One region of the Paenibacillus sp. FSL R5-0623 genome, then DNA from elsewhere that is predicted to be linked to it. Evidence: predicted binding sites of a transcription regulator. Region 1 holds the regulator's gene; each other region holds the start of a gene.
What was found. The regulator LexA, encoded in region 1, represses DNA repair genes until DNA is damaged. The targets are predictions, from matches to a motif close to CGAACATATGTTCG.

Region 1 (10,322 bases):
AACGTGGAGATTCCGGTGTAGAGAAACGATCAACCGCAGCTTTCGCAATTCTGGCTGCTTCCAGGTTGATCTCACGTGCCCGATCCTGAATATCGTACTCAGCAAGCACAACGGATGTAGCACCAAATGTATTGGTTTCAATTAAATCGGCTCCGGCCTCCAGATATTCTTCATGAATGCGCTGGATCAGCTCTGGACGAGTAAGCACTAACATTTCATTACATCCATCCAAATCTTCGCCGCCAAAATCTTCGCCAGTCAAATCAACTTGTTGAATCATGGTCCCCATTGCACCGTCGAGGATTAATATTCGTTGTTTTAATGCATCGTGTAGACTAATCTTATCCAATATCTTCACCCCCGCAAAACGTTAAATCTTAGTTTAACAGAAACTAACTTAATGTGAAAGATCGGGTTTGGTCCCGAAAGATGGCGGGTTTGCACGAATATGAACGGAATTTGAGAATCGACAAAAACAAAGCAATCCGATATAATTCAATTAAACCAAGTGGAAAAGAGGGAAAGAACATGGCTGAAATTGTTATCCGAAATACGAACGAACGCATCACTGGTGACGAAAATGTTCGAAATTTCTTGAACAAATACGAAGTATTATATGAGAAGTGGGACGCATCCAAACTGAACACTGATCTGCAAAATAACTTTGGATTAACTGATGAACAGAAAACCGAGGTTTTGGAAACTTACGATTATGAAATCAGAGATTTGGCTGCACGTCGCGGATACCAGATCTGGGATGTCATCACGCTGTCCGAACAAACACCAGATATCGAAGAAAAGCTGGCCAAGTTCGAAGAGATCCACACCCACGCTGAAGATGAGATTCGTGCGATTGTCGCTGGTAAAGGAATCTTTGTTATCAAAGCTACAGATGATGTCGGCTACTTTAATGTAGAACTGTCTCCTGGAGACGTTATCTCTGTACCTGAGAATACACCGCACTTCTTCACCTTAATGGAGAACAAACAAATTATTGCTGTACGTCTGTTCATCGAAAAAGATGGCTGGATTGCAGATCCATACCCTGATCCTACTTTTATCAAACAAGCCTAACACTCTCGTGTTACAACTTGCTTAACCAAAACCCCTGTTCAATTGAACAGGGGTTTTGGCATATGCATATGGAGAGTATTATATAACATCGGTGCATTATATAAAATAATGCGGGTATTTCGCTTTTATCGATTCTTGTTCAATAACAACTAGTCTAAGATGAGCTTCCATCACCTGCACAGCTTGCTCGGTCTGACGCTCTGTGATAAGACGATAAATCTCTTTGTGCTGGGAGATGATGACCTCCAGGTTGGAGTCCTCCGCTAGACGCAATAAACGCAACCGATTAAACGGAATATTCAGCTGTTGCAACATTTTCCATGTTCTCAGCTTACCCGTGCCCTGGAACAAAATCTGATGAAACTCTTCATCCAATTCAAAAAGCCGATAGAAATTGTTTTTTCCTATACAGACTTCCTGCATTGCAATGTTGGTTTCAAGTCGAAATCTGAACTCTTCAGGAAAAGAAACACAAGCCAAAGTCACGATTTCCTTCTCCATCTTCTCCCGCATAAACCTGCCTTCTTCCACATGCTCCAGATTAATATGAGAGACAATCGTTCCACTCTGGGGAATAATGTCCAGCAGTTCTTCTTCAGCAAGCTTCATGAATGCTTCTCTAACGGGTGTTCTGCTCACCTGCAGTTCATCTGCAATCTCTTTCTCTGAAATCTTGGTACCCGGCTTAAGTTCCAGGTGAAGGATTCGTTCTTTTAACAGGTTATATGAATATGCCCGGGTCGAGCCTCTAATTTTTTGATTAAGTGACATGCCTAGACCTCTTTCTATCAGCCGTATTCATTCATCTTAGCACAAATTACCGTTCCACTTATATATCGGTGTGAAACGGTAATCTGGCCAGCATCAACTATATTATTGCTTGTTTTCTTTGTAGGCTTTGTACGTATCATTTGCCAGCTTCAGATAATTAGATAACCCTTGACTCTCCAGCTCTTTGGCAAATGTATCGAATTCAGACAAGTCCCGCTCACCCAAGATAAATTTAAGTGTATTTTGATCCGAATAGTCTTTCAGTGGTGTACTCAGAAGTGTCACCCGTTCACGGTCCTCTGAAGAGTAAGGAATCGGTGGTTCTGCCGGAATCACTTCCTTGGTATCCTTCATGTCTTGCTGGAATTTCAACTCTTCTTCACTAAACATGGATTGCAACAAATCTGTGGTACCCCCGTAGGCAAATACACCACCAGAGAAGCCATAGTCAATACGCAAGTCTTTAGTGCCTTTTGGATTCAAGCCATTGTAGTTCACGTCTTCTACCAATTTACGTTTTCCGCCCTCTTTGGTAAATGTTTCACCTTCAACGCCCCATTTGGCAAACTCTTGACCCTCATCACTGTAGTATAACCAATCCACAAATTGCATAATGGCTTTGAAGTTTTCGCTTTTTTGAATTTTCCCGGAGATCATGACACCGTTTTCAAGTCTGGAGCCGGACATTAATTGCCCTTTTGGTCCACCAGGTACTGTAATCTTCGCAACAGAGTATTTACCTTCTCCCAGCGTTTTGTTCATATCGTTTCGGTGCAGCACCACCGTTTGGGAATTACCATTAATCATGAATGATTTGCCGGATACAAATTTCTGTACAGCCTGATCATCATCCTGTGTAAAACTCTCCTTATCGAGCAATCCTTCGGATACCAACTTGTTAAAGTACGTTAGCATCTCTTTGTATTCTGGTGTTGTAGCCGTGTATACAAATTCATCCTGATCTTCCTTATACGTCAATCCGTTACCAAACCCCCATCCAGCCTTGGTTCCAAAACCGGTAGCAGCGATGTTCAACGTGCTATTGAATTGGAAGCGATCCGAAAACGGAATGGAATCCGGATAAATCTCTTTCAGTTTCTTTGCTGCATCATACAATTCGTCCCAAGTGGTTGGGATGGCGATGTTATTTTCTTCAAAAACATCCGTTCTTACGAGTAGTGTGTAATCTGGCCATACTTCTTCATGCAGACCCGGGAGTACATAGTATTTCCCATCTTCCTGTCGAAGTCCTTCGAGTTCATCTTCCAATCCCCATTTTTCCACTTTATCCTTGAAGTTTGGCATCAAATCAATATAATCGCTGATTGGCAGAATCGCACCGGATGACACAAATGCAGACTCTTCACCAGGATACGTTTTGGGAATAACCAGTGGTGCATCACCGGAGCTAATCAACAGAGATCTCTTCTGGGAGTAATCACTCATCGGTACAATCGTTGGCTCAAGCGTAACACCCGTCAGTTCGGTAATTTTATTAAAAAGTAACCAGTCTTTTTTATATGGATAACTAGGTTGATCACTATAGAGTATGGAGAGATTAAAAGGCTCAGTTGCCTTGAATGTATCCCCTACATTGTACGTCTCCATCGCTGCCTTGGTTTGAACTTCAGTGACGTCACCTCCAGCTCCGGTACCGCTGCTACATGCTGCCAGAACAACAGTCATCATTGTTGCCAACACCATTTTACCAACAAACTTACGTGGCTTTTGATTCATTTAGGTTATCCCCCTGAATTTGGTTTAGGTATTCTAGCTTCTACGTATTACTGTTTAACAGACCCTAACATGATACCGGTTACAAAGTATCTTTGGACAAATGGATAGATGGTGAGTATCGGCAAGATGGTTAATACCATCGTTACAGACTTAATATTGGCAGCAATCTGTGTCAGGTTATCAGCTGAGGTTGCACCGGCAGATGCCCCGCTTGTCGCTCCTGCAATCATATTGCGCAAATAAATGGTGACCGGGAACAGTTCTTTTTTGTCCAAATACAGAAAGGCTGGGAACCAGGAATTCCAATGACCTACTGCGTAGAACAGCACCATGGTTGCCATAACTGCTTTACTAAGCGGCAATATAATGCGTAACAAGATCCCGTAGGTGTTCAAACCGTCAATGGAGGCAGCTTCCTCCAGTTCTTCAGGCATATTTTCAAAAAATGACTTCATGATCAGCATGTTGTATATGCTAATTGCGCCAGGAACAACAAGTGCCCACATGGTGTTGTTGAACCCAAGGGAATTAATCAACACATAGTTTGGAATCAATCCACCACTGAAGAACATGGTAAATACGGCGAACATCGTCAGAAACTTGCGACCCATCAACCTCTTTTTGGACAGGGCATATGCGAAAATAGTCGTCATAAACATGGAGATTAACGTACCTACTACGGTGTAGATAATCGTATTTTTATAATTGGTCCAGAACATGCTGTCACGTGAGATAGTCTTGTATGTCTCCACATTGAATCCTCTTGGGAACAAACTAACCTTACCCGAATTAATATAGGACTCACTACTGAAGGATTGTGCCACGACATTTAAGAATGGATAGAGCGTTATAAATACCACGAACAGCAGAAAGATGACATTGAATACTTTAAATACCTTGTAAGATCTGGATTCCTGCATGGTGCTCCTCCTTTACCATAAGCTTCTTTGTGTCAGTCTGCGTGAAATGGCATTTACGGAGAACACCAGAATCAGACCGATCAGCGATTCGAACAAGCCAATTGCGGTAGCATAACTGAAGTTACTGGATTCCAGTCCAACCCGATACAGGTAAGTGGAGATCACATCAGATGTCTCGTAGATCAGTGGATTGTACAAGAGTAAGATTTTTTCAAATCCAACAGCCAGGAAATTACCCATGTTCAAAATCAATAACGTCACAATCGTTGGCAAGATCCCTGGTAACGTTACATGAATCGTTTGCTTCCACCGATTGGCACCATCGATACGTGCAGCTTCATACAAGGAATCATCAATGGTTGTCAGTGCAGCCAGATACAGAATTGCCCCCCAACCCATACCCTGCCATACCTCAGAAGTGATATAGATTGTTCTGAACCATTCAGCCCGCTGCATAAAAGGAATATTGTCTCCGGTGAAGAAAGCCACCAGTCCATTAATGGAACCATTCACTGCTGTCAGCTGCAGGATCATACCCGCAACGATAACGATGGACAGAAAATGAGGCAGATATGACGCGGTCTGTACAAACTTTTTGAATCGTTTACTCTTCACTTCGTTAAGCATCAAGGCAAAAATGATTGGAACCGGGAATGTAAAGAGCAATGCAAGTCCGCCCAACATCAGCGTATTACCGAATACTCTCCAGAAGGTAGGGTCCTCAATGAACATTTTGAAGTACCTTAACCCAACCCACGTTTCTCCAAATATACTTCCCCCGGGAACAAAACGTCTGAACGCAATCACATTACCAATCATCGGCCCATATTTAAAAATAAGGAGATAAATGATGGGAAGGATTAATAGTGAATACAGCTGCCAGTCTTTGCGGAACAAAGTTGCTGCCGTTCGTAATCTGCTCTCTTTACGTAAAGATGTCATGGTTAACGTTGTTTTAGCGGTTTCCGACTCCATGTGTTTTCACTCCGATCCAGGACTTGATAAGTAAGAGTAATTCATGTACAATTCCCATCGTTTCTCCTCTTGTAGAAGACAACAACTCCTTTAACTTCACCTCCACTACCAAATAGATAATTGCTAAATGTAAGCGATATCAATTTGATGTATTATGTAGGATCACACAATCCAAGGTGCTTCACATCATTAATTAGCACTTACTAAGTGGTGTGATTGCCAAATCGGAAGAAGATACTCTAAAATATTAAGCGCTTACAATCGATCGAAAATAATAAGCAATAACTCCCTGCTTCCATTTAATGAAGTAAGTCAAAAAGAAATTGCTTTAGGACAATCTAAATACTAGTCATACTAGTATGTTAGTTATATTCTAATCCAGCTTCCCCCTAATTTCAATAACTTTTAGAAAAATAAATGAAGATCTCATTTAACAAGGTAATTTACTCAATAAGCTCAAATAAAAAACATTGGTAACTTCAAGAACGACATCATCGTTCATTGAAGCTTCCAATGTTTCAGGGTGCTGAGGAAAGATGTTATAACTGATCTGCTTAGAAATTAGCAATAAGCTGATTTAATTCCGATAAATGTGTTATTTCATGGTCTGGCGCATACGTTTCGTTGTTGGTCTTATGCTCACGGTTAATCCATACGGATTGGATCCCAGATGATAAAGCACCACGAATATCAGTCGTTAACTTGTCTCCAACCATCATGCTCTCTTCGGGTTTAACACCCAGTTTACTCAAAGCATGTTCAAATATCGACGGATCTGGTTTTCCTTTTCCGAAGTTACCCGAGATAATAATCTCATCAAAGAAAGGAGTCAATTCAGGTACACCATCCAACTTTTCTTGTTGCAAAGCAGGACAACCGTTTGTTAACAATAACAGTTTGTACTTTCCTTGTAACTGACGCAAGGTATCCATCGTTTCTTCGTACACATGAGGTCTGGATCTCCGTTCTACTCCAAACTGCGCAGCAAGTTGTTCAGCAAGATCTTCCCGATCTATACCCAACTTCAACAAGCCACGACGCCAAGATTCTTTACGGTAAACTGGAGCAAGCTGTTCCAACTGACGGAACTCAGGCTGATCCCCACCAGTAAAGTTAGCCCAAAGGCCTTCAAACGGATTGATTCCAATCATTTTGGTAAAAGGAAAGGTTTCATATGATTCATACAGTCCACGTGCCTCATTACGAACAGCTTCTTCAAGTTCTTCTGGTTTTACCCCAGTCTCTTGCGCTGCGATTAGACAAGTCTCATGAAAAGCTTCTCGAACACTACGCTCATCCCATAATAAAGTATCATCTAGGTCGAACAAAATCGCTTTTAACGCCATTCCGATCATCTACCCCTTTATGCAATAATTACTTTTCGACGGTTTCCACGGTGATCTGGTGTGCTTTTGCAAACTTCAGCAAACGTTCTGCAATCGCATCTGTATCGTAACGGTTCAATAACTTGGTAAACACCCATCTTTTCCCGCGGCTGTTATGTTCGATAACAACTGTACCTGGTTCAATTCTGAATTTGACAATATCGTCAACCCCAATTGAACGTTCACGATTACCCTTCGTCGTTATAATCCGATTACTGCTAATTTTGATGTATGGACGACGAAGCATGAAGATGACTGCCAAAAATACGTAAAGCAGCATCGTCACCCAGTCCCAGGTTGTCATGGGAGCTTGCACAAGGAACGTGCTCATAAACAGATACAAAAAGGCGAGGCCAATCAAAAATATAGGGAACAAAAGGCTGCGTCCTTTAAAGACTTCTTCACCTGGTGTACCTGTGATTGGTTGACCACTTTTTTTGCGTTGCTGATTTAACTGCTTGGAATTTTTCTTAACCGTTCTCTCGAACGAACGCGACATGAGAATCCCCCTTATGTGTCTTTGTATCGGCTTACATAATTGCAAACCGACATTTCCCCCTATAAATTGCACACTCAAAATAACAGGAAGAAACCTAAATATCATAATGATATCATTAGGTTTCGTTAGTGTTTGAGTTTGCCTTGGTGGCCTTTGTCATTCTCATCATCAACAATCTCAATGGTATCCAGTTGTTGTCTGAAATTACTGCGAATATTGCTCAAATAAATCTCTCTTAGCTCGGCACGTTCAGCAAGTTCTTCCTCCGACAATCCAGTGGACTTTTGCTTACGAGCCAATTCGTTAATGCGTGCTACCAGACTATCTATATCCAAGCTTGTCCCCTCCAAAAATACAAAGTCATATTAACTTTGCCATTATAAAGGCTGCTTGTCAAGCTGACACGCGCTAACACTCATTGATGTGCATTTTATTCTGCAAATTGCGGTAGAGCTAGTACTTGTCCCACTTGGATGGAAGTCGTATGAAGTTGATTCACTTTCTTAATTGCTTCTATATAAATACGTGTGTCCATATTCGTCGGTTTATGTTCCAAAGAAATACTCCATAATGTTTCCCCTTGTGAAACGGCTATCTTTCCTCCAGGGAGAACATCATTCTCATTGCCAGCAAATACAGTTAAAACAGTGCTGCATCCAATAAATATAATCAAAGAGGTAATGGCTACCTTTAACATCCATGAAGAAATCTTGAAACGCGCTAAAACCTTCTTGTAGTTCCCTATGTTAGACTTCACCAGTTCCGAATTCATCGGTTCATAAATGCTTTGATAAGTAGAATATCTCATTAAATACCCGCCTCCAAACGTTTGTTCCTATCTGTTGGAATCAATATAACACGAACACTTGTTTTGTTCAATAGATTTTTAGAACAATTGTTCGCTTCTTTTTTGAAAGAGAAATATCTTAATTGAAGTTCTTTTGCAAAGTATTTGCAGTATTATACTCTGACTTTTGGCCAATTTCTGTTCTATAAGTTAAAAAACACTGATTTAATGCTATTTTATTTAGAACTTATGTTTGTACGAACGGAGGTTCTATGTTATAATTTTCCCAAACGTTACTAAAATGGGGTTGATACGGTATGTCGAAGATATCCAGCAGGCAGCAGGCTATTCTGGAGTTTATACGAAATGAAGTCCGGTTGAAGGGGTATCCTCCTTCCGTACGGGAAATTGGTGAAGCTGTTGGACTTGCTTCCAGCTCAACAGTACATGGACATTTGGATCGTTTGGAGAAAAAAGGTTTGATCCGACGCGACCCTACCAAGCCAAGAGCCATTGAGCTTTTGAGCCAGGAAGAATCTGAGCATTCTCATCAATTTGCTCATAGCGTTGCACGTATTCCTGTCGTTGGTAAGGTTACAGCCGGGGTTCCAATCACTGCAACCGAGAACATTGAAGACTACTTCCCTCTTCCTACACATTATGTAGGCGAACAGAAAGTGTTTATGCTTTCAGTAGTTGGAGATAGTATGGTGGAAGCTGGAATCGTTAATGGAGATTACGTTATTGTCCGTCAACAGCAAACTGCTGATAACGGTGATATCGTCGTTGCAATGACTGAAGACGATGAAGCTACAGTGAAAACGTTCTATAAAGAGAAAGATCATATTCGCCTTCAACCGGAGAATGCGACCTTCGAACCTTTACGTTTGAAACACGTTAGTATTCTGGGTAAAGTCATAGGCCTTTTCCGAGATATTCATTAATATTTAACTTGAGTAACAAAACTAGATGTAATGAAATACGAAAGAGGTTGTCCTGATCAACAGGACAACCTCTTTTTTTCATGTTTATGTTATTTTTGTGGCTAATTATTCACTGCGTTTCAGAACACTCTTGTGATGCGAGAACACATCAAAGCTCTGTTGTCCGTGATATGAGCCCATACCGCTCTCTCCTACACCACCAAACGGGAGATAGTGTGAAGTCATATGAGAAAGTGTGTCATTAATACATCCCCCACCGAAGGATAATTGATTCAGAACCTGATCCTGCAGTCGCTCATCCTGTGTGAAGAGATATAGCGCCAATGGTTTTGGCCGGCGGACAATCTCATCCAGCATAGGATTCAGGTCACTGTACGTAAATACAGGAAGAATCGGACCGAAGATCTCTTCTTGCATGACAGGTGATTCCCAGTTCACATCTCCAAGTACAGTCGGCTCAATGAGCAACTGCTCACGTACAGAACGCCCTCCAATTAGTGTTTTGGCATCTGTGAGGAATTTCGACAACCGATCAAAATTACGCGCGTTGACAATATGCGGGAAATCAGCGTTCTGTAACACATCATCCCCAAATTTTTCTTTGATCTCTGCGCTAATCAGATCAATCAATTCATCATGAACTTGTTCATGCACAAGCAAATAATCCGGAGCAACGCATGTTTGCCCTGCATTCAGGAATTTACCGCGAACAATACGCTGGGTCACCAGCTTCAGATCTACATCACTATGGACAATAGCAGGGCTCTTGCCCCCTAGCTCCAGAGTTACAGGAGTCAAATGCTCCGCAGCTGCCTTCATAACAATGCGACCAACACCTGTGCTACCTGTGAAGAAAATATAATCAAACTTCTCTTTCAACAATGCTGTGCTGACCTCAACTTCTCCTTCCATAACCGCAATATACTCCTGAGGGAAGATCTCCTGAATCAGATCATACGTCAGACGAGATACGGCTGGTGTTAATTCAGAAGGCTTGATAACTGCACAGTTACCGGCTGCAATTGCTCCAATCAGTGGACCAAAGGCCAGTTGGAAAGGATAGTTCCAAGGTGCAATAATAAGAGCCACTCCGTATGGTTCAGGATAAATGGTACTCACCCCATCCGGCATAGCCGAATTGGTTGGGACTTGTTTTGGTGCAGCCCATTCCTGCAGGTGTTCTAATGCAAAATCCAGTTCACCCAAAACAATGCGAATCTCGGAACCGTA
Region 2 (10,322 bases), 330 kb from region 1:
TTCACTAAATAACACGCTGTAGCCGAGTATAATGGAAAGTTTGAGCTCTTCCCACTTGGAGTGAGGTTTTACATAACCCACTGTTGTAATGAAATCTCCGGAAGGATTTCCGGTTTCTAGTTGAAGCGGAGCAAGAAAATTTTGATTAAGCCGGGAGTATTCGTAAAGATTTCATCAATTCTACCCAAGGATTCGTTCAAACTTTTCCCAGTTTGCCGAAAGATCTGCTCGTATTTGTTGCCGCATCCATTCTATGTTCATTTGAGCAAATCAGTAATATCAACGTTCATATGTTCAGTAAGCATTAAGGTTACATCCACTTTCACTTTGCTCCACAATAGTGTCATTTTATGAATGTAACCCCTCACCGAATAATCTACCGTTAAACTCAGTTCAGATCTCACTTCATCTATAATTTTAATATGATGTTCCTTTAGCCTTTGTTTCGATTTGTACATTTCTAAAGCAATTTTCTTTTGGGTACCGTCCAGGTAGTCAACATACACAGACTTCATTTTGAAGTTTGAAGCGTATATTTTATGCTTATCTACCTCCAGAGCACCTAAAAGATAAGGGAGCTCCACCACCCTCTTCACGAGTGAAAGTTCCTCGAAAGTCTGTCGCACTTTACACGCCTCCTTCTTCAAGTTTTACAGCGACCAATTGATCAAAATCGACCCATTCAAATCCATTCTCCATTTCAATTTTGATTTTCTTTCCAAAGCTACTGACTGAAGTGACGATCCCGTGTATATACCGATTGCCTGACTCAGTAAATATTTCAAAGGTGGCTTGCAATGTATAATTGAGCGACATATCTATATTCTGAGTAATAATCTCCCACTCATCTTCATGGATCAGTGGTTTCGTTTGAACATGAATTTGAGTTCGATGCTGTATAATTCGTTCTTTATGTTGTGGAAGCATCATGCGGCTCGATTCCCATAATCCATTGGCCTCCAGTTTTTTGCTCATTTGTAATGCCCCCCGATTTTAGATGCTCGATCGATCGCTTGACCCGCAGCCGTAATGGAGCTCGCTCGTAGAATGGCAATGTCGCCAAATCGATCCTTAATGTCGTCCATCACCTGATCAATGGCCCGTTTCTGTTCTTGATCATCAAAAAAAGATAGTTGATATGTATCCGCGTTGGATAATTGAGACAGGGATACACCTACACGGCGCACAGGTTGCCCATCCCAGTGTTGATGAAAGATGCGTTTGGCTATCTTGCACACATCAACGGTTATGTTTGTAGGATCAGACAGTTTAACCTGCCTGTGAAAACCAGTGGGGTGGTCAAAATCCGCTGCAGACACACTTACGGAAACGACACTACCCATCAACCCCTTTTGTCGGGCTCTTCTGCATACTTCTGTGCAGATATCGAGAATAACCACTTCGATCTCCCAAGCCTCTGTGAAATCTCTAGGCAGGGTCATTCCGTTTCCGATATCTTTTTGTGTACTGTGCGTATTGACGGTTACAGGCGAATTATCGAGTCCATTTGCGACTCGCCAGATGACTTCTCCATTAACACCCCACTTACTTCTTAATTTGGAAAGAGGCGTATTCGCCAGGTCTCTAATGGTTCGGATGCCCATCTTCCACAGATGTTTTTCCATTCTTGAGCCTATTCCCCACATATCGCGGATGGGCTTATCTCCAATATGGAGGTGTAACTCCTCTTTCTTTAAGTGGAAAATACCCCCCTCTGCTTTTTTAGCAATCATATCGCAGCATAATTTACTGATGATTTTGTTTTCACCAATGCCAGCTCTTGCGTAAACGCCTGTTTCATTATAGATTTTGTCTTGAATTTGCTTGGCTAAATCGACTGGATCATTACCGAATAGATGCATAGACCCTGTAAAATCAGCGAATAATTCGTCTATACTGTACGGTTCGACCAGATCGGTGAACTCCTCAATAATGGACATGATTTGAGTGGATACTTCGATGTATTCTTGCATGTGTGGTCTCACAATGATCAGTTCAGGGCACTTCTGAAGAGACTGCCAGAGTGGTTCCGCGGTAGATACACCCTTCGCTTTGGCTAGTGGACAAGCAGCAAGGATAATGCCAGAACGTCTTGCTGGATCGCCAGCGACGGCGAGTGGTCTATTTTTGTATTGAGGCATTTTTGCCTTTTCGACTGAAGCATAAAAGCTCTGCATATCAATGAGCATAATGGTTCGTTGCTTAGTCAACACTGAAATCACTCCTATACTTTTAAGAACGTATGTTTGTATATTATAAACCGAACGCATGTTCTTTATGCAAGAGGTAAATATTTATATTCATCCGAGATAAGGTCATACTAGTATTAAAAACGATTACTTAAGACAAAAGAAAGACCCCCTGAGGGGTGATGTAAGGAGATTGAGTATATCCCAAACTTTGTGCCAAACATCTAACATTTGCACGGCTGACGAAGCATTTATCCGCAATATCATAACCGTACCGATAATATAAAAAAGTCGCTAAAATAGCGACTACAATGGGGCTGTATGGTTGTGGCTGAGCTTATCAGTTTACCTATTCAGGTAACAGTGCAAGTTTAGATTATTGTTAATGGTAAATCTCGCATACAATTTACTTCACATGCCAAGCGTGTACAAAGTGCTTACTTCAGATATGCCCGTTAGTTGAACATGAATTTAGATATGGCTCATCATTAATCAGTCTTAAATCCACTTATAAAGGGTCTGTTGCCCATAGGATTCCAATATGTATATTGTCCACTGCAACTATTCCCGTATCAAACGTATGCCAATGTGAGTTAGTTATCGTTACCTCTAGTTAAAAAACTTTCTATGAGAAGTTTGAAACTCCTCCTTCAACTAACCAGACGGTTAGTTCAACATCCTAGCATAAGTAGTCGTAAAAGATTAAATCAAAAATTAAGGTGAATAATCTAATGTCCTGATGGTACTATCTCTCCACCTCAAATGTACTTTTCATAAGTCTCATGTGTGCAGGATTGTCTAACGCGCTAGCGATTTGCATTGGCAATATTTACTCATTAAACTGTGTTCTCATCTTTGTGGATAAGCATTATAAAGACAAAGACAGGAGTTTTAATAGAAATGAACGTTCTCACCAAATCCATCATTGGTCTGCTTTGCGTGACGACATTGGTCCTCGTATGAGTCATTTATCACGGACTGCAGCCGCTACTTGTCATACCCCGCCAGCCAGAAGTAATTTTCGCTCAACCCGGATCAATTAGAACAAAATTCAGTGTTTGAGAACGTTCGCGAGGACATCCCTACCGTATCTCGATCAGATGAGAAACTTACATACCTCCGAAACTGAGAGTTTATAAATTATAGTTTACAGTTACAGTATGACGATTAAATAGAAAAGGGCTGCTAATCCAAAACGGTATAGAGCAAACCACTCCAATCGAAGTCGCTTGATCAGTCTAATAAACGTTACTACCGCAATCATAGCCACAAGAAAGGATGTCATAAAGCCAATTAACATTAGATAAAAATCGTCTAAACTAAGTAAATCGCGGCTATCATATAAGTCCAACAAGGTAGCACCAAACATAACAGGTACAGAAATAATGAACGTAAAATCTGCGGCAGCTTTTTGGCTAGTACCGAGCAAAAGGCCACCTGAAATCGTCGAACCCGATCTCGAAAAACCTGGCCACAAAGCTAGACATTGGAATAAGCCAATCCCAAAAGCTTGTTTGTAACTAATCATATCAATTGTATCAACGCTGGTAGTTCTCTTACTCTGTGCTGCGATGATCATTAACAAACCACCAGCAACTAAACCAATTAAGACAGATGTAGGGCCGAATAATTGACTTTTTATAGTGTCCTTTAGTAGAAGATATACGATTAATGCTGGTAACATAGCCAAAATCATATGTATTACGTTTAATCCTTTACTTTTTGAAAAATCCATTTTAATTAAGTTTGATCCAATCTCCATATACCTTTTCCAATAAAGAATTAGAACTGCCATCACTGCACCCAACTGTATAACAATTTTAAAGGTTATTGCCGCGTCTCCCTCAAAGTTAAGTAAATTGCCTGCTAAAATAAGATGTCCAGTAGACGATACGGGTAAGAATTCAGTTAAGCCTTCTATTATGCCAAGTATTATTGCTTTTATTACATCAGTCATTAGAAGATATCCCCTTTACGAAAATAAACTCGCTTAACAAGTTCAAGTATAAGAGTAAATGACTATATATTCCCATCGATTAGCATAACAATATTCATTTCAGTGTGACATTATTGTCACATCATTTAAATGATATGCAGATCATATCAATCATCACCTCCTATCTTCTCAAACATTAGAAAACACAAAAGAAGCCGCAAAATTGGCGGCTTCCAGTGGAACGATGTTCGTGTCCTTCGACAACTGGGTTCAGCAAATTCTAAAATTGTTCAACCATGACGGATGGCGGATACGGCATCGAACGATAATCCACCATTCCAATACACCCACTGATGCTGAAATTAAAAATTGTACTGTAATGTCCCTGTTCCTGTCCTGATCGAGATTGATTGAATCCAGATGCTCAATCAGACTTTTCCTGAACATGGTTTCCATTTGGTTTCGAAATATTATGCTTCCCTTGCTCTTCAGCATAATCGAGTAGAATAAAGCATGCTGCTCCAAATATTCAAAAGTGTTAAATAGTGCAGTTTTGGAAGGAAGGTGAACCAAGTCATCTCCAGACATACAATGTCGAAGCAACTGGTTAATCTCAGCTGCTATGCATTCCAATATTATTCTTCTTCATAAACAACGACGGTTTTACTTTCTTCTTCCCATTGCACGGTTGCATCCAATGCCTCACTTATGAAACGTACGGGTACATAAGTACTGCCTTTTGTGATAGTTGCTGGCGCATCCAAAGAGACGTTTTTGCCATTAACTGTTGCAGTCTTACTGTCAACCACAAGTTTAATGCTCACCCCATCCTTCATGACAATGATGGAGCGTTCTTCGGGATTCCATGCCACTTCGGCTTTCAAAGACTCAGCTATGGCGCGAAAAGGAACAAACGTGTTGCCCTTTTTGACAAAAGGTTCGGAGTCAGAAGCTTCCCCGTTCACATACAGCTTCACCCCATTCTTTTTACCCGCCTTTTCATTGAGTTTCCCCATTGTTTTGTACAGGTCCAGGTTTTTAAAATTGGCTTTAATGGCCTCTTCCTGCAAATACACCGCGTCAGTCACACTACCGTTTTTTTCGAGCATTTCTGCTGCAGTTTCCAACGCCTTGTCCTTTTCAAGGATGGCTTCAAGTTCTTTAATTTGTTCGTCCGTCAGCTCAGTCGCATATTTTGTAAGCAAAATATCGGCTAGTACAGCACCTGCCGGTTTATCTTCCACATGTTGAATAGCATTTAGCAAACCTTTGTATCCTTTGGAGCCTTTTTTCTTGGATTCGGTTGGATCGGTTGTATTGTTGGTTGTATTCTCTGTCTCCGATGTTGAGGAATCCTTAACTTTGTCATCTTCAGTGCTGACCGTTTCAGAAGACTCGACTTCCTCGGTCTGTTTCTCCTCAATTGGAGTTTCTTTGTCTTTGGGTGCTTTTGACGATACCTCTTTACCTGATTGTCCGGGGGGAGTGTTTCCCGGTTTGGCTGAGGTTGTGCCTGCGGCGGTGGCTAGCATTAGCGCCAGACTGGTTAGCAAGATGACTGTTTTTTTCATTGACGATTCCTCCTGAAGAAAAAATATATGCTCCTTCATTATCGGCAGAATAAATACTTCCTGATAGGAATTTTACGAATAATTCGCCTATCTCCTTTTCTTGAATACATTGTAGTGAAATCAAACCTGAAGGGCGGCATCAAATATGAATTTTGTTTATCATGAAGCGATTCTTTTTACTTCAAATGTTTGGGGTGGTTCGTACGACATTTGGCTTTATCAACCTTTAACAGGTCAGACCATTAAGCTAACCCAGGATCTTGGTGAGGCATTTACAATTCCATACTGGTCGCCAGATGTCCGGAACATCGCCTTTATCGGCAAGAAAAATATCGTGTATGTATTCAATCTAAACAGCAGGACATGGGCACAAATTGATCAAATTGACCCTTATACTTTACTGAGCTGGTCGCCGGATAGTCTATACTTGAGTTATGTAAAAAACGGACGGATTGTGATCTACAATATCAACTCCCATGCCAGCGGTTCAATCGTTCAACAAGGAGCCACCGATGTCCAGTGGTTTCCTTCAGGAGAGGCTCTCCTGTTTGCAGCTCCGGATGAAGCAGGCAATACCCAACTATATAAAATTAACCGAGATGGCATAAACAAACAGCAATTAACTCAAAATAATGGGCCCCTCCACAATGTCAGAATATCACCTAACGGAGAGTTTGTCCTATATACATCCCCGGGAGCCAGCATTTCGTTGATCACTACGGTGAACATGACAACAGGAGCAAGCTACCAACTTAATGGTGGCCCTCAGGCGAAAAACTATTTCCCTGAATGGTCCCCGGACTCTTCACTCATCGCATACAGTGCCACCGACTTTGTGGATAATCAATATGTTTCTTTAATCCAGACCGACAGCCGAGTTGGAGGGCAACAAAAAACATGGGCGGTCTCCACCTGCTTCTCTACCCCTTTAAGTTGGTCGCCGGATGGGAACCGAATCGCTTACTTATCAGGATGCAATAATCAAGAACAAGCAACCGAAATGTGGAGTATTGATATAAGAAACCCTAATAATCCGATCAAAATTGTTGAGGCAAGGTGGATTACAGCTCTTAGATGGTCCCCACGAGTGCATGATGTTCATCCGTATGGATTATATTTCAATCAGGTATACAAGATATCTTTCTATTATCCGCGAAGCTGGCACAAAGTTACCGAAGAACGATTCGAAGGAGCGGACGGATTTTTTCAGATATCCCCGATCTCTTCTGAGGAAGAAATTCACGAGGTATGCAGAGCGGAAGCTTTTCATATGTTGAAACCCTACGGGGCAAACCCCCGAATTTTCCCTGCTGTTATTCAAGCACAAGAAGCCTGTTTCATATTTCCTTCGGAAGACCAACCCGTGGAAATGAGAAATCAGGCGGCACTTATTGTAAAATATCCTGCTCCTGTTGTGATTCAAGGAATTACGTATTCATATTTCATCTTATGGGCTGATCAAAATCACTTGATTTCACTGGGAAAGACACTTACTTTTAACTATCAAAGTTAATACGTTGGATAAGTCTCCATAAATTATTTTTATTTGGGATATCTGTGTTTGAGAAATAGGTCTTTTGTTTTGAGGACTCAATGGAGTTGATTCAGGAGCTGTAACAAAAATAACTGTTGTTACTTTAGGACTGTAACTTCTTTCCAATAAGCGGAAAACTCTTTCGAATCAGTAACATACGATATTTCAGTATAATAGATTGGAGGAATGAAAATGGTTCGTACACTCGACGCTCGTACTTCTCTCGCATCCACAGGGATTACTCCGCTCAACATCCTACTTCCATCAAACACACCTACCCTGCTTGGGATCGTGGGACTCAACATTGTTAATCCAGGACCGCTCACCCGTACTCAGTTTAATGGGACCTATCGATTCTCAGTGGCCAGTTTATCTTCGTTGCCCTCTACTATTCGAATGGAAATCTTCAGGGGGGCCACTAATACAGGCCAACCTATTTATGTCGTTTCCCAGCCTATATTCACTTCCACCAACACTATACTCGCAAGTTTCGAAGGTTCAGATTACAATGTGCCTCCCCCTATAAATGGTCAACTTATTTATTCTGCGTACGCTACATTCACCTATAATCCAAGCTTCAGTGTTAACAACGTTCGCCTGGGACCCGAAAGTTTCAATGCTACAGTGTATTCCGATGATTAATAGCTATGAGTTAATTGAGGATCAACTTTTCTTTTTTGCTTTATTTAGCCCAACTGTAATCCTCTTCTGCCCGAACAATCTTGATTCTCCTGTTTGGCTTGTCAATTAATGTGACGGTACAAGTTCTTGTCCTTGGATCGGTATACGAACTTGTACCGATAAAACAAAAAAAAGCCGCTATAATAGCGACTCAACGGAAACATATTCTCGTTCCTGACATTCTTTTCACCACTAACCCTAATAAAATTAACCTTGATGGGGCATTTGCCTGATTACTACAAGAGGTACCACCAATATTCTAGCTTATTTAATTAACTTATTTACAGTGATCATCAATTCATCCAAAACTTTGTGATCGCCCTCTGAAATGCGTTCAATGACACAGCTTTTCATATGATGTTCCAAAAGCTGCTTTCCTACTCCATTCAACGCGGATTGAATAGAGGCAATTTGGTGTAATACGTCATCACAATACGTATCCTTCTCAATCATTCCTTTTACTCCACGGACTTGCCCTTCAATCCGATTCAAACGGCTAATTAACTTTCGCTTTGTACTCTCCGAATGATGACTTTTTCGCTCGTTTGAAGATGTATGGTCACATGAGGCGGCCTCAAGTATCTTATCATCCAAGTAGATCAACTCCTTTATTTACACATTACCATCCCCCCCTACCCTATGTAAAGGGAGCAAGAAGTTCCTACAACAATATATCAGTCAAAGGGCTATTTATATTAAGAATAACCCCAGTCGGAAGTGACCGGGGTCGTAAGAGTTACTTAACTAACTCACTGATTTCGTTGAGATTTTCGGCAAAGCCTACAAAGACCTTATCTCCAATGACAAGGGTTGGAACAACCTGTTTGCCAGTCAACTTCCAGACTTCCTCAGCGTACTTGGCATCTTCTTCACAATTGTAATCCGTATAGGGAAGTTCATGCTCTGTAAAGTAACGTTTAGCATAATTGCAATCGCTACAGGTTGGGATTGAATAAATCTGAATGGGTTCCGTCATGCACAATTACCCTCCCTTGTACTTCATTATATATTACGCTCCGATGTTGTATCCTTTTTTACGGATCGCTTCTTCAATTTCAGCGATTTGAACTTTAGAATCGTCAAATCGAACTTCTACTGTTCCCTGTTCAAAATTAACGTGGCCTTCAGCGCCAAGAGCGCTAATTGCACCTTCAATTTTAGATACACAAGAACGGGAAGACATACCTTGAATTTTTACAGTTGCTTCTTTCACTGTTTTCACCCCCTTTCAAGAGTCATAAACTTCAAGTTTTCCAGTGTCATTCGATTAACGAATTTGCTGAACTTTTCTTTGCCTTTTGCATGCATCTTATAATAATCAACAATTGCGGTAACGAAAGGAATAAGCTGATCCTCCGTTAATCCGGAATGTAGCAGCTTGGCGAAGGAGGGTTTAAGCCCCTTCGACTCGCCACCAACATAAACATCGAACTTATCCCGCATCTTTACGATCCCAATATCTTTAATCAACGGTTCACTAGTGCCTAAGGCGCATCCTGCATATCCAATCTTGAGTGGTGCAGACGTATGGATACCGGAAATGGCTTGATTTAAATTTTTGGCTGTTTCCATACCTGCTTCTTCTGCACCTCTACAAAAGTTGCAAGCGATCAGACTTTTGGTTACAAATCCTGCAGGGTTTATTTCAAGACCGTGATCCTCAAGTTTATTTTTGATCTGATCTCGTTGTTCAATCGATACTTCTGCGTAGAGTTGCTTAAAGGGTGTCATCTCCACTTTTGAATCTGGACCAATACTCTCGCCAATTTTAACTAGTTGCTCTGGAGTGAATAAGCTTCCACCAAGTTGGATTGCTGGACTAATCGCTATTTTAATTTTATCTCCCATGCTCATACCTCTCTACTCACTTTACATCCACGACGAAAGGTACTGTAAAGACTTCCCCATCATGTTGGAATTGGCCCCAGATTTTATAGATTCCGCTATGCGGGAAGGAGGTCATAAATTCCGCTTTTGGACCTGTTGCCTTTTCCTCTGTTGGATGAACATGCAGATATTGCTCTGCATCCTCAGAAAGGATAACAACATGACCTACAGCACCGAGGTATTGTTCCAGATTATTAATCCCTTCGTCCGTTTTCGCATCCATGATATTAAAGGTCAGTTTTACGTCTTCATTAGCCTTTGTGCTACTCAATGAAAGTTCGATTTTTTTACCATCCACTTCTTTTACAAGGTTGGGATCCGCTTGAACAGGCTCTTGGGCTTTTTCTGGACCCCCAACGTTCACCCATTCACTGGGTGTAGTACTCGCTCCACCTTTTGGAACAAAGTCGGCAAGGATTTTGTATTCTCCGCCAGATGGAAATGAAGTTTCAATCACAAACGTTCCATCGCCTTTAAAATCTGGATGAATGTGATTAAAGTAAGAAAGGTCTTTACTCACCACG
Region 3 (10,322 bases), 2.8 Mb from region 1:
GTTATAATTGCCCTCCAAGCAAAAAGGATCTGGAAGCTTACTTCCAGATCCTTTTTTCATATTGAGACTTCTAATTCCTTTATTTTCACATCAAATCCTAATGAATATTTCAGGGGTAACTAATTTTAATTTCGTTTGTTAACTTCAATTGCAATGAACTCTGGCAAATAATTAGGAGTACAACCCTTTGATACCATTTCATCTTTATAAAGACCTGTATTCTCACCAAGTTTAATACAACGTGCACGATTCTTTTGATCATAAATGCCTATCCAGCCTGCAATGAAATTCATAGCCCACTGCACTTCCGGCTCTTCCTGCGAAATATTAGCTTCAATTGCAGATAGTAAGTCTTCGGTGTTATCAGGAGGCGTTTGTCCAGTCCATCTCAATCGCGCTTGATAATACCAGAAAGCTCGCCTTTGAAGAGCAGAAGGGCTATTTTCCCATGACTCCATCAATGCAATGGTCTTCTTGTCTTTGGTGAGCTGATTAGCCATTAACCAATCCATTAAGTTATTTCGCTCATCAAAAGTGTGAGTTTGCATATCCTTATCAAGCTTATTGAGCACTTCTTGTGAAAGAAGTTTTTTATCCATAATTAAAATAGCTAATAGTCTGGGTGAAAATGCTTCGGTTGACCAAAGTTCCATAGCTAGTTCGTGATCTTTTTTAATATCCTTTGCGATTTTTCGTAATTCGCCTAGCTTAGTTTTACTATTAATCTGTTGTAGAATGTCCCCTGCCTTTGAAGAGTATTTCATTTCTGTACTTTTATCCTTATTCATTTGATACCACAGCTCCTTTATCGCGAAAGTCTTTGAAAAGCGGAAGGGCTATTTCCCCTGACTCCATCAACCGCAGTAAGATAAGCTTATTTTCATATATTTACAAATAAATGTGTTAGACTACTTAAAGAAGAATTGCCGATCTATATTAAAGACTGCTACACAACTGGATACAGGCAGTTATTACGATAAACGTAGTTAGAAAGGAAACCCCATGAAAAGTTCCTTGAAACAACGAATGAAATCATTATTTTTAACAGTGTTTCCTGGTGGAATTATAACCATTCTTATATTTTCCCTTGATTACTTCCAATTTGAACTTGTTGAAAAATTTCTGCTTTTTGCGGCTTTTGTCATTGTACCTCTTGTGATTTTACTTTTGAACCATGATGAAAAGAATAAACATCAACGATTGATTTATGCTGCTATGAAATGGCTTCAAATTCCCGCTGCGCTTCTTACCCTGGCGTCGGTAATGAGTAGTAAGATGTGGGGGTTAGAAAGTACGGAAATCCCAGGAATTCTGTCTCTTGGATGGCTACTGTTCACACTGTTGCTTGGCATCTATGGCTTGACCACGATTGTAATCTCTAAAGGAAAAGCAGCTGAAATAGCGATTGGTGCGGGGCTCGTTTATTTTTTTATCGGGGGCATTTGGTTTACCTTATATCAATATCAATTGAACCTGTTCCAAGCTAATCCTTCAACGCACGCGTTAAGCTCGCTCCACTTCCATTTCTCATCTGCGATCGTTCCGATTTTTATTGGTGCACTGGGGCGCATCATGACAAAGAAAAGCTGGTATCCTTGGGTCGTTGCCATCGATATCATCGGACCCATATTGATTGCTATTGGTATGATTTTCTCCAAGCCAATTGAATACATTGGTGTCACTTTGTTCGCCTGTAATATTGTGGTTTACACCGCTTATCTCCTTACTTACTTGAGAAAAAACGCTTTGGATATTAAGGCAGCCTTCTTCTTAGGCCTTTCTTGTCTAGCCTTTTACACGGTTGTTGTCATTTCCATCTTCTATCCGTTACTGAAAAATATGTACTCCTTAACTAGACTCGATTTTATTCCCATTTATGGATCTCTGCATGCGTTTGGTTTTGTTTTATGTGGACTAATTGGTTGGGTGTATATGGTGGACTTCATTAAGGAAAAGGCTAACCAATCGGCTTCATATGAGTAGTTTAGTCAGGTTCGTGCTATAATAGTGATCACATAAATAACATTCATCATTCTGCCGAGATGGCGATGATTAAGGAGATTGAATTTTGACGAACAACCATGATATTGGAGCAGTTAACGAACTACCGGAGAACTTTGAAGAGCTCAAACGAGCGGCTAACCGGACGTCGAGCTGGAGAGAAAGACTGAATGCAGTGAACGAATTGGGGAACTGGAATACAGCCCCTACCATTAAATTGCTGCAGCATGTTTTGAAAAACGATCAAGTGTTTCAAGTGCGCGAAGCCGCATATCAAAAGCTCAAGCAGTTGGATGAAGATGTACAAATGCCTGCCAAAAACAAAGGTGAGCTGTTTAAAGGTACTAACAAAATCTTGCTACGGATTAAAAAAAGCCTTCCTGAAGGTCACACATTTGAGCAATTTAAGGAAAAATTGCAAAAGACACGTCTGGATATCTATGATACTTACGAGGGCGACAAAGATGCTGAGTTCGACTCCTGGCTCCATGGAATTTGGGAGTCACTAGGTAGAAAATAACCGCCGTTCACCGTATAGTAGCTGAGTATCAAGCCACTCCATCAATGGAGTGGCTTCTTTATTTTTTCAGCGTCACCTCCATCAGATGTGGGGTTATTTTTTCTCTAAAAAAGTCACCACTGTCAAACTGATCAGACAAAAAAACGCCCTGTCTACTGATTCTTAAAAATCAGTAGACAAAGCGCAAAGTTAGAGCCTTTTTGAACAACCTCTATACCATTTATTCTGGGATATAAGGAAGATCCAGTGTCTTCGGAACGTTGATGACATGCTTTTCTGTATAAGTGCGGATACCTTCCGCGCCGTATTCACGGCCAATACCCGATTGCTTGAAGCCACCGAAAGGGAACCGAACGTCGAGCCCCTGCACAGCAGCTGTATTGATCATGGTCGTTCCAGCTTCGAGTTGACGTGCGACGGAGATGGCATCCTCTTCTTTCCCCCACACAGAACTCGTCAATCCATATATGCTTTCATTGTGTAGATGAATAACCTGCTCTTCATCGTCAAATGGCAGAATCGGAACCGTAGGGCCAAACTGTTCCTCCACCACAATTGGATCATGAACATCGCAACCCAAAACAAGCGTAGGTTGTAAGAAGTAACCTTGGTCAAACAGCTTCTGATCCAGAATTTGCCCGAGAGGGATGACCTTAGCCCCGCGCTTTTGCGCATCTTCAACCAAACCAAGCACAACATTCTTCTGCTTCAGGTTATTAACCGGACCTATCGTTGTATTTGAATCAAATGGATCACCAATTCGAATCCAGCGATTAGCCGCCTCTATATATTTTTCCACAAACTCATCATAAATAGAACGGTGTACATACACACGTTTGGCGATCATACAGATCTGTCCTGCTGTCAAGAAATTTGAAATGACAATCCGACGCATGGCTCGCTCATCATGAACATCAAAACTTTACAAGAAGATAGCCGCATCATTACCACCAAGCTCAAGCGTCATATCCTTAATCGTTTCCGAAGCCGCTTTAATAATATGCTTAGCTGTTGCAGTTCCACCTGTAAAGGCGATTTTAGTAACAAGAGGATTACTAGTCAGTTCAACACCCACATCTGCATCACCATGAACGACATTGATTACCCCAGCCGGGAACTCACTCGCAATAATCTCTGCCACTTTCGCTGCCGCCAGTGGCGCATATGGACTTGGTTTAAGCACAATGGTGTTACCCGCAAGTAAGGCAGGAGCGATCTTAATCGTAGATAAAGCAATAGGATAGTTCCATGGACTAATCGCTGCCACCACACCAATTGGATCATAGGAAAGAATCGTTTTACCATTCTCATGCTCTTTGATCTCTTCCTGTAGAGCGGATTTGGCTTCATTACAAGCAAACTCCATCCACATTAAGGAAACATAAATTTCACCGTGTGCATCATACAGGGGCTTGCCATGCTCTCTGGACAGCAAATGAACAATTTCATTCTCAGCTGCTCTAATCTTCTCGATCGCCTTGCGCATCATCATAATGCGTTCATCAATGGAGGTCTGCTTCCATGTTTTAAAAGCTCCTGCCGCTGCTTCAATCGCTTCAACGGCTTGTTCTTTCGTAGTGACAGGGAAATAGCCTACGATCTCAGTTGGGTTGGCCGGATTCTCTTTTGCTAACTGCGAAAGGGATTTTACATTCTGACCATTAATGAACGCTTCAACGGTAATTGTCTCTTGGTCTGCTTGGATCGTCATTTTACATCCCCTCCGTTATTTAGATGGATTAATTCCAAACTTCTTCTGCAATTTCCTTAACGTAACGAAGTTTACGCCATTGTTGTTCTTCCGTTAAAATATTGCCTTCTTCTGTAGACGAAAAGCCACATTGTGGACTCAAACAAAGTTGCTCAAGTGGTACATAGGTTGCCGCCTCTGCAATCCGAGCTTTAATGTGTTCTTTATCCTCTAACTCGCCTGTTTTCGATGTGAGTAAACCAAGCACGATTTTCAAATCTTTTCGATTCACATATTTTAATGGCTCGAAACCACCTGAGCGCTCATCATCAAATTCTAAGAATAATCCGTCTACGTTTAAGCCTCCAAAGATAACTTCAGAAGCGTAATCATAACCACCCGTTGAGAAATAATTCGATTTATAGTTACCACGACAAATATGCATCGTCACAACTAAATCTGCCGGTTTATGAGACAAGGATTCATTAATCATGCGCTGCATCGTTTTCAACTCTTCCGCTGGTTCCAGACCTTTAGCACGTAGCTTATCGTGACCAGCGTCTGAGAATAGGTCTGCCCAAGCTGTATCATCTAATTGCAGATATCGACATCCCGCATCATAGAAGGCTTGAATGGCTTTTTGATACGCCGCAATCGTATCCTGAAGGAATTGCTCTCGGACCGTATAGATATTGGCGTCATTCTCCAATCGATATAGAAGCATGTTCGGGCTTGGAATGGTCTGTTTCGCCACTGCGTCGCCAGCATGCTTTTTCAAAAACTCAAAATCCTCAACAAAGGGATGACTCGAGAAATCTACTTTACCAACAACACGAAGCCCGCCCTTGCGCGTCTGCATATTATGGAATTTTGGTCCGTCTATTTGCTCATACAGCTCTACGCCATCCAAGCCGCCCAGAAAATCAAAATGCCACCAGCTTCTGCGGAATTCACCATCCGTAACTGCCAATACGCCATTTTCCTTTTGCTTTTCAATGATTCGAATAATCTCTTTATCTTCCACAGCTCTTAATTGCTCATATGTGATGTTGCCTAATTTATATTGTTCACGTGCCTGACTTAAATCTGCAGGACGTAGAAAGCTACCTACATGATCATTACGAAATGGTATCATAACTATTTCTCCTTCTAACTTTTTAGTCTAATGAGTATAGCATGATGAAAAGGAATGCTTGTTATATGAAAAAAGCATGGCTAGTCATAGCTTTTAACAATAGCTAAAAGACTTTAATACGCAAAAATCCACAACTTCATAGGGTAGTGGATGTGGTTTACCTTATATCAGTATCCATTTAGCCTAACATCCGCCTTCCTATCTCTCCCAATATATTTATTTCTAGTATAATAACGGGATACAACAAACATTTTAAAATAGAAGGAGAGTTGTTATGGAATATCATGTATCCATACATGGGAATGATCAAGGAAAAGGAACAGCGGATCAACCCCTTCGTACCATATCACGCGCTGCGGCTCATGCCATGGCCGGTGATACAGTTATTGTTCATGCGGGAGTATACAGGGAATGGGTTAACCCGGCTAATGGAGGAACAGCGGAGCATAGAATCGTATATCGATCCGCAGGAGACGGAGAAGTATTGATTACAGGAGCTGAACGGATTACCAACTGGAATTCTGAAGGAAACCATGTCTGGAGCACAGAAGTGCCCAATTCCCTCTTTTCCGTTCGCAATCCCTATGAGGTAGAGCTCAGTGGAGACTGGTTGTTTGACGGGCCCTTCCCAATTCATCTCGGCGATGTCTATTTGGATGGCAAATCATTGTATGAATGCGATAGTATTGAAAGCGTTAACAATTCTGAAGTTTGGTCCGAAGCCAAGTATCCTAAGGATTCATTGTTAAAATGGTATGCCGAGGTTGGTTCTACAACAACAAAAATCTGGGCCAACTTTGGTGGAAAAGACCCTCGTACGGAAAATGTAGAAATTAATGTACGTCCTTATTGCTTCTGGCCTGAGAAACCGGGAATTAACTACATCACCGTAAGCGGTTTCACACTTCGTCAAGCCTCCCCCCAATGGGCACCACCTACGGACTACCAGGAAGGTTTGATTGGACCTCACTGGAGTAAGGGCTGGATTATTGAAAACAATATCATCAGTGAATCCAAATGCGTTGGTATTAGCCTGGGTACCGAAATCGGTACAGGTCACACCAAGTCTTTGGAGAAGCATAGTAAAGGCGGTACTCAACGTGAGCAGGAGGTTATTTTACGAGCATTACGCTCCGGCTGGCATAAGGATAACGTCGGCAGTCACATTGTTCGAGGTAATGTAATTCATGATTGTGAACAGGCAGGTATTGTGGGTCATATGGGAGCAGCCTTCAGCCGCATTTATCAGAACCGTATTTATAATATTCACCACAAACGACTCAGACACGGTGCCGAAGTAGCGGGAATTAAACTGCATGCTTCACTGGATACTCAAATTAGCGAAAATATAATGTATAGCTGTTACCGTGCACTTTGGCTGGACTGGCAGGCACAGGGCACTCGCATCAGCCGTAATGTATTTTTTGACAATCTTTCGGAAGACCTTTTCGTTGAGGTGTGCCATGGTCCGTATATGGTCGATCACAATCTATTTCTCTCTCCGATGAATTTCAGAAATATGGCTCAGGGCGGGGCATTTGCTCATAATTTGTTTGCAGGCAGATTTGTAGTTCGTTCCGAAATTACTCGTATTACGCCATATCACTTCCCTCACGAGACGGCCATGGCCGGATACTCCAATATCACTGGAGGCGATGACAGGTACTACAACAATATCTTTATAGGTGACAATGATCCTAATAAGGAGCCTGTGCCCATCACCTTTTTTGAGCATCTTCCCCTTAAATCAAGGGATGAAGTTGGAGAGGACGGGAAGACGGTCATGGATGGTGTTCCGGACAATTCCATATGTTATCTGCATGCTGTGGGACTTGGCGGCTACGATCAACATCCGGATGTGAAAGATAAGAAATGGTGGGAATACACCAAAGAGGAGCTTATGGAGCTTGGCGATGCCGCGAAGGATTTCTTTATAGGCAATGCCGTACTTCCGGTAGCTATGGGTGGCAATGTATTTCTTAACGATGCGGTTCCAAGTCGTCACGAATCGGATGCGAAGATCTATTCACAGAAGGGTATAAACGTTGAAATTGATCCTGCGCAAGGTAAGGTGCACATTCAGATCCATGATCCCGAATTGCTTCGGGGAGTCTCTGCCCTGTTGGTTACCACGGACCTGCTTGGAAAGACTTATCACGCCAACATGAAGTTTGAGGAGCCGGACAGCAGTCCATATCATTTTAACTCCGACTTTTTCGGAACAAAGAGACCCGATGCAGATGTCACACCTGGTCCGTTTGAGTTAACCGACAAGGGTACGATTGATTTTGAAATTTAAATTTTTTATTGAGGGTCCAGTCATTTTAGGTGATTGGATCAAAATATAAACAAAGCCATTCCGGACATGGAGTGGTTTCTTTGCTTTGCATAGGACTTCTCTAATATAGAATATTAGTTCTTTGTATCCCAAGCAGTATGGTTTCCCCCAATCAGACCATAATAATTTTAATCCTTTAACTAGCCACTCTCCACCAAAAGCTATTGTTCCTTCGTGTGAAGCATAAATAATCCAGTCCATTTTGTGTGAAGTCCAAAACCCCTCACGACCTGGAAGGTCGCCGTTGTAACCATAATAAGGATACAGATTGGAAACCTGTATATTAAAAGTCTCACCTGTTTCTAGAAATTCAATCACCTGCTCAACTTCATGGTGCGTAAGCAAAGTAATAATATCATTTAGCTTTTCTCCACTCTCTATATATTCGGAATCAAAAGATATAAGGTCTTCTCTACTGCAATCGAATAATGGATACCAGTAAGGTTGTCTTATATCCCACACTCGTTCCATATCTTTTCTCAATTGGCTAGAGACCGTGAATACTGGCAATCATCCAGCAAAAGAGCATCAAGGATATTGTATTTTTCTTTGACGCTTTCCTTGAGTTTGTGCTTACTTATGGTACGGTTCACTGTATCATCCATAAAGCGAAAGCTGATAACACAGTGAAGCAGGTGTAAGCGTTACTTACTATACATGGCTTGAACAAGGACGGGCCAGAGATGTGATTTAAGATAATGCACTATGTCTTGGGAAGTGTTATCACCTTTATATTTTAGAAATTTTAATTATTATCTCCCTTTTTCGTCAATTTTCTAATATAAATATTGAACATCCGTTCGTATTGAAGTAAAATCAAACTACATTCATTAATATTACGTACGTAATAAAGGAGAATGCTCTATATGAACTTTAGTTATAGTTTTCCCGCTCTCCGTGGAATTCAAGCAGGGAGAGAATTCTATACAGTGATGTGCCCGCTCAGGCTGATTCCTAGGATATTTCTGTTTGATGAAGAAGAGATTCCCGTTGAACACCGGGCTCAGCGTCTTATGAATAAATCAAGAATTCCGGATATAACCAACTATATTCTTGAGAATCCAAAGGACTACATATTTTCTTCGTTAACGGCATCTGTAGATGGGGAATTAGTCTTTCAGGAGCATTCAAGCGAACTTAAAGATATAGGATATCTCTCGATCTCACTTGATTCAAAGTTTCTAATTAATGACGGTCAACACAGGAGAGCGTCAATTGAAGAAGCTTTGAAGATTGCTCCAGAACTCGGAGATGAGACCATTTCTGTAGTCTTTTTTCATGATTTAGGGCTTGTGCGTTCTCAGCAAATGTTCTCCGATCTTAATCGACATGCGGTGAACACAACTTCTTCTATCGGTATACTTTATGATCACCGCGATCAAATGTCTCTCATAACAAAAGGAGTAATTTCAGAGATCCCCTTGCTGGATCGATACACCGATCGGGAAAAGGTGAACCTTTCAAAAAATTCTCCTAAATTATTTGCATTAAACCATATATTCAATACGAATTGCAGACTTCTAGGCAAGCGGAAAGGCGAGATGATCTCTGAGCAAGAAAAGGAATTCTTAAATGAGTTCTGGATTCTTTTAATTGCTACTATTAATGAATGGCAGCAGGTGCTGATGAAGAAAACATCACCTAGAGATTTACGGGCAAATTCTATAGTTGCTCATGGTGTTTTCTTAGAAGCTATAGGTATTATAGGTCACTATCTTTATTTCTATCATCCAGATGAGTGGCAGAAATATATTGAGAAATTAAAACATATTGACTGGCGCAGGGATAATAAAGAAGATTGGCAAGGTCGTGCCTACAGCCATACTGGTCGTATTAATAAGAACAATCAGACTGTTCAACTAACAGCCAATCTCATTAAGAATAAAATTGGACTCCCTCTTACAGAACAAGAACAAAAAATAGAAGATAAATTTAAGGAGGTCTTTCCTCTTGGAACTTAATATTTTTAACACTGGCAGTAAATTTAATGAATCCAGAGAATTGGTGAAAGAAGTATATCTATCTGATGATCGTCCCTGGGTAATTGGCTTTAGCGGAGGTAAAGATTCCACTGCTCTGGTTCAAATAGTATTTCAGGCATTAAGCGAACTTCCACCTAACCAATTAAATAAAAAAATATATGTGATTTCTTCGGATACTCAGGTTGAAACACCACTTATTATTGATAAAATTACCCGCACCTTAGGAAGAATTCAGACTAGAGCCCTTGAAATGGGACTTCCTATTGAAACCCAAAAAGTAAGACCAAAAGCCGAGCAAACATTCTGGGCTTCTATTATTGGGAAAGGGTATCCAACTCCACGTCAAAAATTCAGATGGTGCACTGACCGGCTAAAAATTGAACCTGCCAACAGGTTCATTCTTGAAAAAGTAGATCAATTTGGTGAAGTTGTAATGCTTCTTGGGGTCCGAGATTCCGAAAGCTCTACTCGAGCCGCTGTCATGCAGTCACATACTATAGAAGGGAAAAATTTAATGCGGCACTCCACCCTGCGGAATGCCTTTGTATTTGCACCGATCAGATCATTTCATGTAGACGACATCTGGGAATTCCTGCTCCAATATCCTTCACCTTGGGGCGATGATAATAATGAACTGCTGCAATTGTACCAAGATT

Region 2: the regulator LexA is predicted to act here: its motif matches at 2,236-2,249, upstream of MKY92_RS16320 (DNA polymerase IV).
Region 3: the regulator LexA is predicted to act here: its motif matches at 8,474-8,487, upstream of dndB (DNA sulfur modification protein DndB).

What each region holds. Positions count from the first base shown of each region.
Region 1 covers NZ_CP150233.1:4,063,932-4,074,253, forward strand. The annotation lists gene metH (methionine synthase) at 1-349, opposite strand, end outside; gene MKY92_RS17785 (cupin domain-containing protein) at 529-1,074, shown strand; gene MKY92_RS17790 (GntR family transcriptional regulator) at 1,171-1,845, opposite strand; gene MKY92_RS17795 (extracellular solute-binding protein) at 1,948-3,582, opposite strand; gene MKY92_RS17800 (carbohydrate ABC transporter permease) at 3,630-4,502, opposite strand; gene MKY92_RS17805 (ABC transporter permease subunit) at 4,515-5,477, opposite strand; gene MKY92_RS17810 (HAD family hydrolase) at 6,032-6,823, opposite strand; gene MKY92_RS17815 (hypothetical protein) at 6,852-7,361, opposite strand; gene MKY92_RS17820 (DUF896 domain-containing protein) at 7,487-7,696, opposite strand; gene MKY92_RS17825 (LysM peptidoglycan-binding domain-containing protein) at 7,792-8,169, opposite strand; gene lexA (transcriptional repressor LexA) at 8,466-9,092, shown strand; gene MKY92_RS17835 (aldehyde dehydrogenase) at 9,198-10,322, opposite strand, start outside.
Region 2 covers NZ_CP150233.1:3,733,333-3,743,654, reverse strand. The annotation lists partial or broken gene MKY92_RS16335 (spore germination protein) at 1-81, opposite strand, end outside; gene MKY92_RS16330 (hypothetical protein) at 258-626, opposite strand; gene MKY92_RS16325 (YolD-like family protein) at 628-975, opposite strand; gene MKY92_RS16320 (DNA polymerase IV) at 972-2,210, opposite strand; gene MKY92_RS16315 (undecaprenyl-diphosphate phosphatase) at 3,343-4,146, opposite strand; partial or broken gene MKY92_RS16310 (TetR-like C-terminal domain-containing protein) at 4,406-4,755, opposite strand; gene MKY92_RS16305 (copper amine oxidase N-terminal domain-containing protein) at 4,761-5,696, opposite strand; gene MKY92_RS16300 (hypothetical protein) at 5,842-7,209, shown strand; gene MKY92_RS16295 (metal-sensitive transcriptional regulator) at 8,176-8,505, opposite strand; gene MKY92_RS16290 (glutaredoxin family protein) at 8,648-8,887, opposite strand; gene MKY92_RS16285 (heavy metal-associated domain-containing protein) at 8,921-9,124, opposite strand; gene MKY92_RS16280 (nitrite reductase) at 9,130-9,759, opposite strand; gene MKY92_RS16275 (hypothetical protein) at 9,776-10,322, opposite strand, start outside.
Region 3 covers NZ_CP150233.1:6,885,885-6,896,206, forward strand. The annotation lists gene MKY92_RS30120 (DNA alkylation repair protein) at 126-788, opposite strand; gene MKY92_RS30125 (YndJ family transporter) at 1,027-1,983, shown strand; gene MKY92_RS30130 (HEAT repeat domain-containing protein) at 2,069-2,521, shown strand; partial or broken gene MKY92_RS30135 (aldehyde dehydrogenase family protein) at 2,742-4,232, opposite strand; gene MKY92_RS30140 (5-methyltetrahydropteroyltriglutamate--homocysteine S-methyltransferase) at 4,261-5,346, opposite strand; gene MKY92_RS30145 (right-handed parallel beta-helix repeat-containing protein) at 5,621-7,645, shown strand; gene MKY92_RS30150 (hypothetical protein) at 7,610-8,167, opposite strand; gene dndB (DNA sulfur modification protein DndB) at 8,542-9,645, shown strand; gene dndC (DNA phosphorothioation system sulfurtransferase DndC) at 9,635-10,322, shown strand, end outside.